Regions from separate parts of the Polaromonas sp. UC242_47 genome, predicted to be linked through region 2. Evidence: predicted binding sites of a transcription regulator. Region 2 holds the regulator's gene; the other holds the start of a gene.
What was found. The regulator sigma-54, encoded in region 2, starts transcription at its own class of promoters, with help from an activator protein. The targets are predictions, from matches to a motif close to TGGCANGNAANCTGCTTT.
Positions count from the first base shown of each region.

Region 1: ACHMXK_RS01420 (ammonium transporter) is a predicted target of sigma-54. The motif match lies at 4,313-4,330, and genes of this name have one in related genera.

Region 1 is NZ_JBIOAO010000001.1:287,972-293,803, reverse strand. It holds gene ACHMXK_RS01435 (GMC family oxidoreductase) at 1-1,324, shown strand, start outside; gene ACHMXK_RS01430 (phosphate/phosphite/phosphonate ABC transporter substrate-binding protein) at 1,340-2,161, opposite strand; gene ACHMXK_RS01425 (hypothetical protein) at 2,368-2,826, opposite strand; gene ACHMXK_RS01420 (ammonium transporter) at 2,841-4,040, opposite strand; gene ACHMXK_RS01415 (sulfite exporter TauE/SafE family protein) at 4,619-5,377, shown strand; gene mrdA (penicillin-binding protein 2) at 5,420-5,832, opposite strand, start outside.
Region 2 is NZ_JBIOAO010000003.1:286,590-292,421, reverse strand. It holds gene ACHMXK_RS23055 (class I SAM-dependent RNA methyltransferase) at 1-1,325, opposite strand, end outside; gene ACHMXK_RS23050 (RNA polymerase factor sigma-54) at 1,458-2,993, opposite strand; gene lptB (LPS export ABC transporter ATP-binding protein) at 3,205-3,972, opposite strand; partial or broken gene lptA (lipopolysaccharide transport periplasmic protein LptA) at 3,983-4,616, opposite strand; gene ACHMXK_RS23035 (thiol:disulfide interchange protein DsbA/DsbL) at 4,852-5,505, opposite strand; gene ACHMXK_RS23030 (SPOR domain-containing protein) at 5,557-5,832, opposite strand, start outside.

The DNA of each region.
Region 1 (5,832 bases), on a different contig from region 2:
AGGCCAGACGGAGGCGAATGTCAACGAGAACTTCCGGCGCCTGCACGGCCACAAAAGCCAGCATGCGGGCGCCCAGGGCATGGCACGCAAAATGGGCGGCGAATGGCGTATTGAAAAGCAGCGCCTGCGCTGGGACATCCTCGACGCGTTTGCCGCGGCGGCGCAACAGGCCGGCATTCCGGCCACCGAGGACTTCAACGGCGGCGACAACGAAGGGGTCGGTTATTTCGAAGTGAACCAGAAGGCCGGCTGGCGCTGGAACACGGCCAAGGCCTTTTTACGGCCCACCTGTTTCGGCCGTCCCAACTTCGAGATGTGGACCAGCGCCCAGGTCAGCAAACTCATCATCGAACGCCAGGACGATGGCAGCCAGCGCTGCACCGGTGTCGAGGTCTGGACCGGCGACGAAAAAGTCAACGCCACGGTGACCCACGAGGCCGGCTTCATCGGCGAAGTGATCCTCAGCGCCGGCAGCATAGGTTCGCCGCAAATCCTGCAGCTCTCGGGCATAGGTCCGGCGGCGCTGCTGCAGCAACACGGCATTGCGGTGATTCAGGACCTGCCCGGCGTGGGCGCCAACCTGCAGGACCACCTGCAGATTCGTTCGGTCTACAAGGTCAGCCAAGCCTCGGCGAAAAACTTCACGCTGAACACCCTGGCCGCATCGCTGTGGGGCAAGGCGAAGATAGGCCTGGAATATGCGTTCAAACAAACCGGCCCCATGAGCATGGCGCCATCGCAACTGGGGGCGTTCACGCGCAGCTCACCCGATCAGCCCTACCCCAACATCGAGTACCACGTGCAGCCGCTGTCGCTGGATGCGTTTGGCCAGCCACTGCACAGCTTCAACGCCTTCACGGCCAGCGTCTGCAACCTCAATCCGACCAGCCGGGGTTCGGTGCAGATCAAGTCCGGCCGCTTTGAAGACGCGCCGGCGATCGCCCCCAACTACCTGAGCACGCCGCAAGACCGGCAGGTCGCCGCCGACTCCCTGCGTGTCACGCGCCGCATCGTCAGCCAGAGCGCGCTGGCCGGCTACCAGCCCGAAGAGTTTCGGCCCGGAGTTCAGTTTCAAACTGACGAGGAACTGGCGCGGCTGGCCGGCGACATTGCCACCACCATCTTCCACCCCGTGGGCACCACCAAAATGGGCCCGGCGCATGACCCGATGGCGGTGGTGGATTCGCACCTGCGGGTGCGGGGGATTGCGGGACTGCGTGTGGTGGATGCCGGCGTGATGCCGCTGATCACCAGCGGCAACACCAACTCACCGACCCTGATGATTGCGGAAAAAGCCGCCGAGTGGATACGCGGCGGGGTTTAGCCTGGCCGCTTCAAACTACACCTTGAGCCACTTCAACAAATCGCGCATGCGTGACTCGGAACTGGTGTCGAATTGCTCGACACCGATGCGTTGCAACACCTCCTTGCCGACCTCGTTGTTGGGCATGGCCAGCAGTTCGGCCTGGATGGCCTTGATCTGCTCGGGCTTGATCCGTTGGTGCGCGACCAGCGGAAAGTAGGGCTGGGCCACACTTTTGTGCAAGATGCGGTTGCCTTCTTTTTCCCATTTTTTGGCGACGCCTGAATACGAGGCTACGCCGCCCACATCCGCAAACTTGTTGCTGAGATAAAAGCCGACGGCGGCCTGCTCACGCACAAACTGCACGTTTTCCTTCTCAATGAGAATGCCCTTGTCCCGGAGCTCGGCTGCACAAAAACGCGACATGTAGGCGATTTTTTCAGGTAGCGCGATGCGTTTGCCCTTGATGTCGTCGAGCGACTTCAAGGTAGAACCCTTGGGCACAATGATCAGGCATTGGCCGTCGGGCTGGGTGCTCGCGATATAGCTGTAGCCATAGTCGCGCATCCCGCGTGCGGGGTAGTCGCTGGGCCTGGCCATCACGAAGTCAAAACGGCCGGTCTGCATGCCGTCTTCCAGTTGCTTGAATTCGCGCGCGAAAACCACACTGACCTTGGCCTTCGCGGCCCGGCCAATAATTTCAGCCAGCCCCTGGTATTTGGTCATCACCTGGGCGTGGTCCAGGCCACCCGACGTGCCTTCGCTGATGCCCAGCACCAGTTGCCGCGCCTGGGCGTGTAGCGGGCCGGCCCAAATACCTGCCAGGGCCAGCGCCAATGTGATCAACGTCCGTTTCATAAGTCCTCTTCCATGATGCAAGGGCGCTATGCTAGCGCCCGCACAGCCCCCGGCCACAAACAATTTGTTACCTATTGCTACAACAGCGAACAACTTATCAGTGACGGCGACAAGGAAGGACTGGGGAATGTTGGGCTTCAGCGCGGGCGTGCGCCTGGAGTACGCAGGTTACGGAATGTACGAACCATGGGAAGGCGCACCCACGGTCAGCGCAGGCCTTTCACATAACGTGGCGCATTGGGATCGCGGCGCTCACGCTTACGCTGGGCTTCGCTGTCGCCAAAAAGGGCACCAAAGCTTGATTCGATAAACCCCGACGCGGGATAAATCTCTTCCTCGGTATTCACAGAACGCGCACTCTGCGCGTCCGCCAGCGGCGGCGCCGATGCGGCGGAGGTACGCGCCTTGACGGCATCCGCCATCACTTGCGCCAGCGGTACCCGGTATTTCGCGTCCGGGACGGCCATGATGTCTTCCAGCCTGTCGGCCCAGACACCCAGATCGACATGTCCGTCCTCGGCCGCTTTCTCACGCGCGAAGCGAACAATTTCGGCGGCGTATGCCGCGTTGCTGGCCAGCCATTCGGTGTCGGTCACACGCCCGGTCTTGCGGCGCAGCAACACGTGCAGATGAGCAGCAATGGCAATTTTTTCGGTGGAGGACATGGCATGCCCTTCCATCAGGTGCCCATGCGCTCGGCATGCTGGGCGATGTCCAGGCCGTCGGACTCCGAGGCTTCGCTGACACGCAGGCTGACAAACAGCGAAGTGAGCCACAACACCAGCGCGGTCATAAGCAGGCTATACAACAGCACGGCCCCAACACCAATGGCCTGAGTCCACACACTGCCCTCCACGCCTGAAATGGTTTTGCTGGCAAACACGCCGGTCAGCAAGGAGCCCACAATGCCGCCCACGCCATGCACGCCAAACACATCCAGGGAGTCATCGGCCTGCAGCAAGCGCTTGAGTCCGGTGGCGCCCCAATAACAGGCCATACCGGCCACCAGACCGATCACCAGCGCCGCGCGGGGCGACACAAAACCCGCTGCCGGCGTGATGGCCACCAGCCCGGCGACCAGGCCGGAACACAGGCCGAGCAAGGTAGGACGGCCACGCACCAGCCACTCGGCGACCATCCACGACAAGGCGCCGGCCGCGGCAGCGATATGTGTGACCACCATCGCCAGGCCGGCACGCCCATCCGCAGCCACCGCAGAACCCGCATTAAACCCAAACCAGCCCACCCACAACAGGCCGGCGCCGGCCATGGTCAAACCGAGGTTGAATGGCGTAAACGCCTCACGGCCATAACCGGTGCGTGGCCCAAGCGCATAAGCACAGACCAACCCGGCCACACCGGCATTGATATGCACCACAGAACCGCCCGCAAAATCCAGCGCACCCAACTGGGCCAGCCAGCCATTGGGCTCCCAGACCCAATGGGCGATCGGGGCATACACCAACAGCGTCCACAGACTGATGAAACACAACATCGCGGAAAAACGCATACGTTCGACAAAAGCGCCGACCACCAGGGCCGCCGTGATGATGGCAAACGTGAGCTGGAACATCGCATACACAGCCTCGGGAATGTTGGGCGCAATATGGCTGACCGCCACCTTCTGCGTGTCCTTGATGTAGTCCAGTCCGGCAAACCAGAGCCGCTCGGTGCCGCCCAGGTAATGGCCCCAAGCGCCGCTGCCGGGCGTGAAGGCCAGGGAATAACCGACAGCAAACCAAAGCAGGCTGACCACTGCACAAATCGCCACCACGCAAGCCATGCTGTTCAGCACATTTTTCTTGCGCACCATGCCGCCATAAAACAGGGCAATGCCCGGCAAGGTCATCAAAAGCACCAAGGCGGTCGAGGTCATCATCCAGGCCGTATCCGCCGCGTTGAGGGTGTCGGCCCCGACCAGGCCGGGCCGGGTCAGGGGAGCAGCCGGCGTTGCAGGCCCGGCCGGTAGCGCGACCGCCGGCGCGGGCACCGTGACAGCGGCCTCATCGGCCACCCCTGGCCCAGCTTGTGGCTGCGCGCCGGCCTGACAGGCGGCAAAACACAGCCAAAGACCCACACCCCATGTGACAACGCGCCTGGTATGCATAGTGATTCCCGTTTTTGTGCGGCAGAACTCAACAAGAACCACAACAGGCATAAGTCATGCCAGCCCGTTCCGACGATGTATTTACCAGAACGAGGGAAAATCCCGATGCACAAACCGGGTGCACAGCCTACATTGGTGGACCTGCAGACGAGCCCCCGGGCTCGCAGAGGGCCGAGGAGACAAACACAAGCAACTAGAACAATATCGGCATCCAACGAGATGTTTTTTTATAAAGCGCCGGCAAGCCCGGCGCTTTTTTTTTTGCCCCTGTATCCCCGGACAGCACCAAGCGCTGCGCGCCCAGCCGGTGCCCATCGGCCCCGAGCCGGGCCGATGCGACAATCGTCCCCATGGAATTGATGATCGTGACGGTTGCCTCGCTGCTGGCGGGTTTTGTGGACGCCATTGTGGGGGGCGGCGGGTTGATTCTGGTGCCGGCCCTGTTCGCGGTTTTCCCCACCACCCATCCAGCCACCCTGTTCGGCGTCAACAAGGGTGCATCAATCTGGGGCACAGCGGTCGCCACCGCCCAGTACGCCCGCCGTGTGGACATGCGCTGGGCTGCCCTGCTGCCGGCAGCGCTAGCGGGCTTTGCCGGCTCGCTGGGCGGGGCCTGGCTGGTGACCGTCATCGATCCGGGCTTTTTGCGCAAGGCCCTGCCATTTATCCTGCTCGCGGTCTTGCTCTACACCCTGGTGAAAAAGGAGCTGGGACGCCACCACACCCCACGTTTCAGCGGCCACGCCGAAACCGCCGCGGCCTGCTGTATCGGCCTGGTGCTGGGCTTTTACGACGGTTTTTTCGGGCCCGGCACCGGTAGTTTTTTTGTCTTCCTGTTTGTGCGCTGGCTGGGTTACGACTTTTTGAATGCCTCGGCTTCGGCCAAACTGCTCAACACGGCCACCAACCTGGCCGCGTTGGCACTGTTCGCCTACAAGGGCCATGTCTGGTGGCATTTTGCGCTGACCATGGCTGTTGCCAATGTCGTGGGTAGCCTGCTGGGCACACGGCTGGCGCTCAAACACGGCGCGGGTTTTGTGCGCATCGTGTTTATCGGTGTGGTCAGCCTGCTGATCCTGAAAACCGGCTTTGATGCGTTTCTGAAATAGCGGGAAACGGAAAAGGCCGCCAGGGACCGTCCGGAACGCGCCTTAGTTGGCGTCCGTGTTGAGCGGCGCTGCCTGCGGCTTGCTGACGGCTGGGTCGCGGACCTGGGCCTTGGCCGGGTTGACGGGTTTCAGCGGGTTTTCCGCCTTGGCCGGCTGAACTGCGCTCGCCGCATCGGCCTTGGTCTGTGCCGTTGCGCCGCCGCTGCCCGCCACCAGTTGCGCCATCATGTCGGCCACCTGGCGCGGCTTGCCTATGGGGGCTGCGCCCAAGCCTTGTTGCACCGCCGCCAGGTCATCCTCGCTGGGGTACTGGCCCATCAGCACGTAATCAAACACCCGCCGAGCCATCGGTGCGGCCGCGCCGACACCCCAGCCGGCGTTTTCCACGATCACCGCCAGCGCGACCCTGGGCTTGTCCGCAGGCGCGAACGCCATATAGACCGCGTGGTCACGCT
Region 2 (5,832 bases):
ACCATGTCAAAACGGAACAGCCGGCATTCGATGGGGCCGTTCCACATCGGCACGCGGCGCGATTCTTTCAGGCGCATTTTCTGCGGCAGCTTCATGTCGGGTGTCAGCACATGGGCGGTCCAGCCGGCGTAGTTTTTCTTCCAGTGGCTGGCCAGTTGTGGAAAGAAATCCGAGGCTTCTTCGCCGCTGGCGGTCTGCGCCTGCTCGCGGCCCGGGTTGGCGCTGCGGTCGCGCCGCGGGCCGTCCTCGGAATCCGCGCGATCATCTTGCGGCACAGGCTGGCCGAACTCATCGATGCCCTGGCCCTGGAATTGCGCGGTGCGGCGCTGGTCGCGGCCCTGCACCGAAGGAATACCGGCCACACCGGCCACATCAATCCGTTCGCCATAAGGCGGGTTCACCAGCATCACACCGGACGGCGCGGGCGGCATACGTTGCAGGGCGTCGCCGCCGCGCAGTTGTATGGCGCTGGCCACACCGGCCCGTTCGGCGTTGCGCTCGGCAAAATCGACCATGCGGAAAGACACATCGCTGCCAAAGATGGGCGCGGTTGGTTCGGTGATGGCGGCTTCGGCCTGGTCCAACAAGCCTTCCCAGACATGGGGCTGGAAAGGCACAAATTTTTCAAACGCAAAACGCCGGCCCATGCCGGCCGCGATGTTGCGGGCGATCTGCGCCGCTTCAATCACGATGGTGCCGGAGCCGCAGCAAGGGTCATAGAGCGGCACGCCTTGTTTGCACAGCCCTTCTTCGCCGCTCCAGCCGCTGGCGGCCAGCATAGCGGCGGCCAGGGTTTCCTTCAACGGGGCGTCGCCCTTGTCTTCGCGCCAGCCGCGCTTGAACAGCGGCTCGCCCGAGGTGTCGATGTAGAGGGTCACGGTATCCACCGTCAGGTGCACGTACACACGCACATCGGGCCAGCGGGTGTCGACATCGGGGCGCACATCGTATTTATCACGGAAGCGGTCGGCGATCGCGTCCTTGATCTTGAGCGCGGCAAAGTTCAGGCTGGTCAGCGGGCTGTGTTGCGCTGTGATCTCGATCTTGAAGGTCTGTTTGGGCGTGAACCAGATTTCCCAGGCCACGGCGGCCGCCGCGTTGTAGAGGTCTTGTTCGCTGCGGTACTGGTTGTGCTGCAGCTCGATCAGCACGCGCTGGCTCAGACGGCTGTGCAGGTTGAGCTGCATCGCGTCGCGCCAGGAGCCGGCCACCTGCACACCGGCGCGCCAGGCCTTGCCCTGGGTGCCGGTGATACGTTTGACCTCGGCGGACAGCAGTTCCTCGACACCCGCGGCGCAAGGTAAAAATAATTGAAGTTGGTTCATATGGGGTGCCTCTAGGGGCTCCGGGGAATGGGGTGATCGGGAAACAGGGCCAAGGGCGCAGGACACCGGCAGGCAGGAGGTGCTGGAGGATGCCGGACCCCGCGCCCGGGCACCGGAGGTACAAAATCCTCTTTACAGCGATTTTCGCAGGTTCGCCGGGGCGATGCGCAAAGCCTCGCGGTACTTGGCCACGGTGCGGCGTGCGCACTCGATACCCTGCTCCTTGAGCATTTCGGAAATCTGGTTGTCGCTCAGTGGTTTGGTCAGGCTCTCGGACGAGACAAACTGCTTGATCAGCGCCCGCACCGCCGTGCTGGAGGCATTGCCGCCGGTTTCGGTGCCCAGCGCCGAGCCGAAGAAATACTTGAGCTCGAAGGTGCCAAACGGCGTGTTCATGTATTTGGCCGTGGTCACACGCGAGATGGTGGACTCGTGCAGGCCCAGCTCGTCGGCGATTTCGCGCAGCACCAGCGGGCGCATGGCGAGTTCGCCGTGGGTGAAGAAGTTTTTCTGCCGCTCGACAATCGCGCTGCTGACCCGCAGGATGGTGTCAAACCGTTGCTGGATGTTTTTGATGAACCAGCGCGCTTCCTGCAGGCGCTGCTGCAGGGCCTGGCCGTTCTGGCCCCGGTTCTGCTTGAGCGCATTGGCATAAATGTCGTGCACGCGCAGGCGCGGCATCACGTCGCTGTTGAGCGAGACCTTGAAGCCGCGGCCGGACTTGACCACGATCACATCGGGCACGATCAGGTTGCGCTCGACATTGACAAAACGCCGGCCCGGCTTGGGGTCCAGCCGGGCGATCAGCGCCATCGCGGCCTTGATCACGGTGTCGGGAAAACCGCACAGCTGCGACAGACGTTTGACGTCGCGTCGGGCCAGCAACTCCATGGGTTGCTGGCACATGGCGATGGCGGCGCGGGTTTCGTCGCAGTTTTTGTGGTCCAGCAACTGCAGGCCCAGGCATTCGGCCAGGTTGCGCGCGCCCACGCCGGCCGGCTCCATGTGTTGCAGCAGCTTCAGGGCCACGGTGAACTCGTGCACCAGTGCGTCGAGTTGTTCCAGGTCATCCCCGGCCAAGCCGGCGGCCAGAGCGGCCAGGCTGTCTTCGAGGTAACCGTCGTCGTTCAGCGACTCGATCAGGAAATGCAGCGCCGCCCGGCCTTCGTCCGACAGGCGCAGGGACAAGGCCTGGCGATGCAAATGGTCTTGCAGCGACTCATGGCTGCGCGCCAGATCGGCGGCATCGACTTCGCTGTCGTCATGGTTGTTTTTGCGCGGCGCGGCGTCGCCGCCCCACTCGTTGTCGTCGGGCGCGATGTCGACACTGCCGTCGCCCTCCCAACTTTCCTCGAGTTTGGCCTCGCTGCTGGGTTCAGCATCATTTTGACCTGTAGCCCCCACCCCGTCTGCACTGACAGCTATGGAATCCGTAGCGGATTCAAATTCACGGGTTTCCTGGCTGACCGGCGTGTCGGCCTGGACCAGGCCAAAATCCTCGCGCGGCGCGGCCTCTTCGGAAACTTCAAGAAACGGGTTTTCGTCGAGCATCTGCTCGACTTCCTGGCTCAGCTCCAGGGTGGAGAGTTGCAACAGGCGAATCGACTGCTGCAACTGGGGCGTCAGCGCCAGATGCTGCGAAACGCGTAATGACAGACCCTGTTTCATGGTGCCCCCACGCTCCCCACTGCGTGTGGTTCACTGCCCCCCGAGGGGGCTGGCCTTGCTTGGGGCGGCCCGGCGCGGCGGCCGGCGTGTGCCCGTGATTTTCTTGCCAGCAGGGGGCTGCGCAGCCGGCTTTGCCGGGCCGCAGGCGCCGCCCCCTGCAGGGGGGAGGGCGCTACACGCAGTGAGCGACAACGGGGGGGAGCCAAAGTGATCACATCTTGAAATGTTCGCCCAGGTAAACCCGGCGCACATCGGCATTGTTCACAATTTCAGAAGGGGTGCCCGTGGCCAGCACATGGCCGTCGCTGATGATGCAGGCATGGTCGCAAATGCCCAGGGTTTCGCGCACGTTGTGGTCGGTAATCAAAACGCCGATGCCGCGCGACTTCAGGAAACCGATGATGCGCTGGATCTCGATCACGGCAATCGGGTCGATACCGGCAAACGGTTCGTCCAGCAGAATAAAACGCGGCTGCGTGGCCAGCGCCCGGGCAATCTCGACACGGCGTCGCTCGCCGCCCGACAGGGCCGGCGCCGGTGAATCACGCAGGTGGTCCACGCGCAAGTCCTGCAGCAAGGCGTCCAGGCGTTCGTTGATGGCCTTGGCGCTCAACGGCTTGCCGGCTTCGTCGGCCTGCAGTTCCAGCACGGCGCGCACATTCTGCTCGACCGTGAGTTTGCGGAAAATCGAGGCTTCCTGCGGCAGATAACTCAGGCCCAGGCGCGAACGCTTGTGGATGGGCATGTGTTCGATGGACTGGCCGTCGATGGTGATCTCGCCCGCATCGGCGCGCACCAGCCCGACGATCATGTAAAACGACGTTGTTTTGCCGGCGCCGTTGGGGCCCAGCAGACCCACAACCTCGCCTTTTTGCACCGCCAGCGAGACATCCCTGACCACCTTGCGGCTGCCGTAGGCCTTTTGCAGGCCGGTGGCCACCAGGCGGCTGATGGGCGCGTTTTCCGGAGACTCGGTCATGGAGGCGGTGTTATTTTTTGTCATTGCCCAGCGTGGTACTGGGCCGCAGCGTTGGCGCTGACCCGGGGGGCGCCGTTGCCGGGGTGCCGGCGGCACCCGCCGCGGGCGTCTGGTTGCGCGGCGCCAGCAGGGCGCGAATCCGGCCCGAGGGGTTGCTGGCCGTGCGGGCTTTCTCGCCGCTGTCGACGGTGAACACGTCGGTCGGGTTGTCGTAAATAATCAGGTTGCCGTGGGTTTTCGTCGGCCAGGGTCGCGCCTATATAGCGGCGCAACACGGCCTGGCGGATGAACTTGACGGTGTCGGCGCGGCTGTCGTATTCGATACGTTCGCCTTCACCTTCAATATATTCGTCGACCAGGTCGCGCTTCTTGCGGTAAAACGCCAGCTTGCCGGGCGCGGCGATCACGATGGCGTTCTGGTAACCCTCGGCGTCCTGGATCACATCGACCTGCGCACCCCGGATGATGATGGTGCCCTTGGTGATCACGACATTGCCGGTGAACACACTGGTTTGTTTGAGGTCGTCATAACGCAAGGCGTCGGCCTCGGCGTTCATGGGCTGGTCGCGATCGGCCTTTTCAGCCGCAACCGGAAAGACCGCCAGGGTGGCGGCCAGCATCAGTACACAGGCGGGGTAGTTCATAAAGGCACGAATCTTGCTGCTTTGGTGGTGTTGCTTCATTGTAGCCATGGCACTCCCCGGAATTGGCAAGGCGCAGAAAAACCCGCCGGATCAGGGCGGGTCGAGAGGCGAAATACCCGGCGGCGGCACCAAGCCGGCCACGTGGAGGTTGCGCCATTTTCCGACGGGCCGCCCCTAGGAAAATGAGCCCCCTCGGGGGGCAGCGCAGCACACGCAGTGGCAAGCGTGGGGGCTTTTAGCCCTTGCGGGCCTGGGTGATCAGGTAATCCGTCACCAAGAGCGCGCGATCCATGGTTTTTGCCAGTTCGCCCGAGGTATAGAAACGCCCGGCCACGCCCAGGGCCGGCACGCCGTCCACCTTGTAGTCGTCTTGCAACTGCGTGGCTTTGCGGGCCTTGGCGGCGATGTCAAACGAGTTGTACATTTCCACAAACTTGGCCTTGTTGATGCCTTGCTTATCGGCCCAGGCGGCGACCAGCTCGGGCGTGTTCAGCATCTGGCGTTCGTTATGAATCGCGAAAAACACCTTTTTGTGGAGTTCCTCGACCTTGTTCATGGCTTCGAGCACGTAGTAAAGGCGCTGCTGCGGCTCAAAGTCGGCGCGGAAGGACACGGGCACACGCCGCACCACCACGTCTTTGGGCGCTTTTTTGACCCAGGCCTCAAACGCCGGCTCAAAGGCATTGCAATGCGGGCAGCTGTACCAGAAAAACTCCACCACCTCGACCTTGCCGGCCGGCGCATTGACCGAGGCGCGTTTGTCGAGCACCAGGTAGTCGTTGCCCGCCTGGGGCGGTTTGCCCTGGGCCTGGGCCGGCGCCGTCAAGGCGCCCAGGGATGCGGCGGCAGCCACGGAAGCGGCGGATATCGAAAATTCACGTCTTTGCATCAATCATTTCTCCATTAGTGCACCAGGTTGGACACCCTGGCGTCAGAAAGTTCAGCGTTGAACCCGAACCAGAGCAGTTTCTATGCCGCTGCCATCCAGGCGCTCCTTGGCTTTGTCGGCATCCTCTTTTTTATCAAAAGGCCCGAGGCGCACGCGAAACACGGTGCGGCCCGACTGTTCGCGCTCGGTCACCTTGGCCTCCAGGCCCATCAGCGAAATTTTGGCGCGCTGCTGTTCGGCGTCTTCAGGCGTGCGGAAAGCCCCGACCTGCACAAAATAGTTGAACGGGTCCGGGCCGGAGGCAGCAGCCGGCGCCGCCAGTTTGGC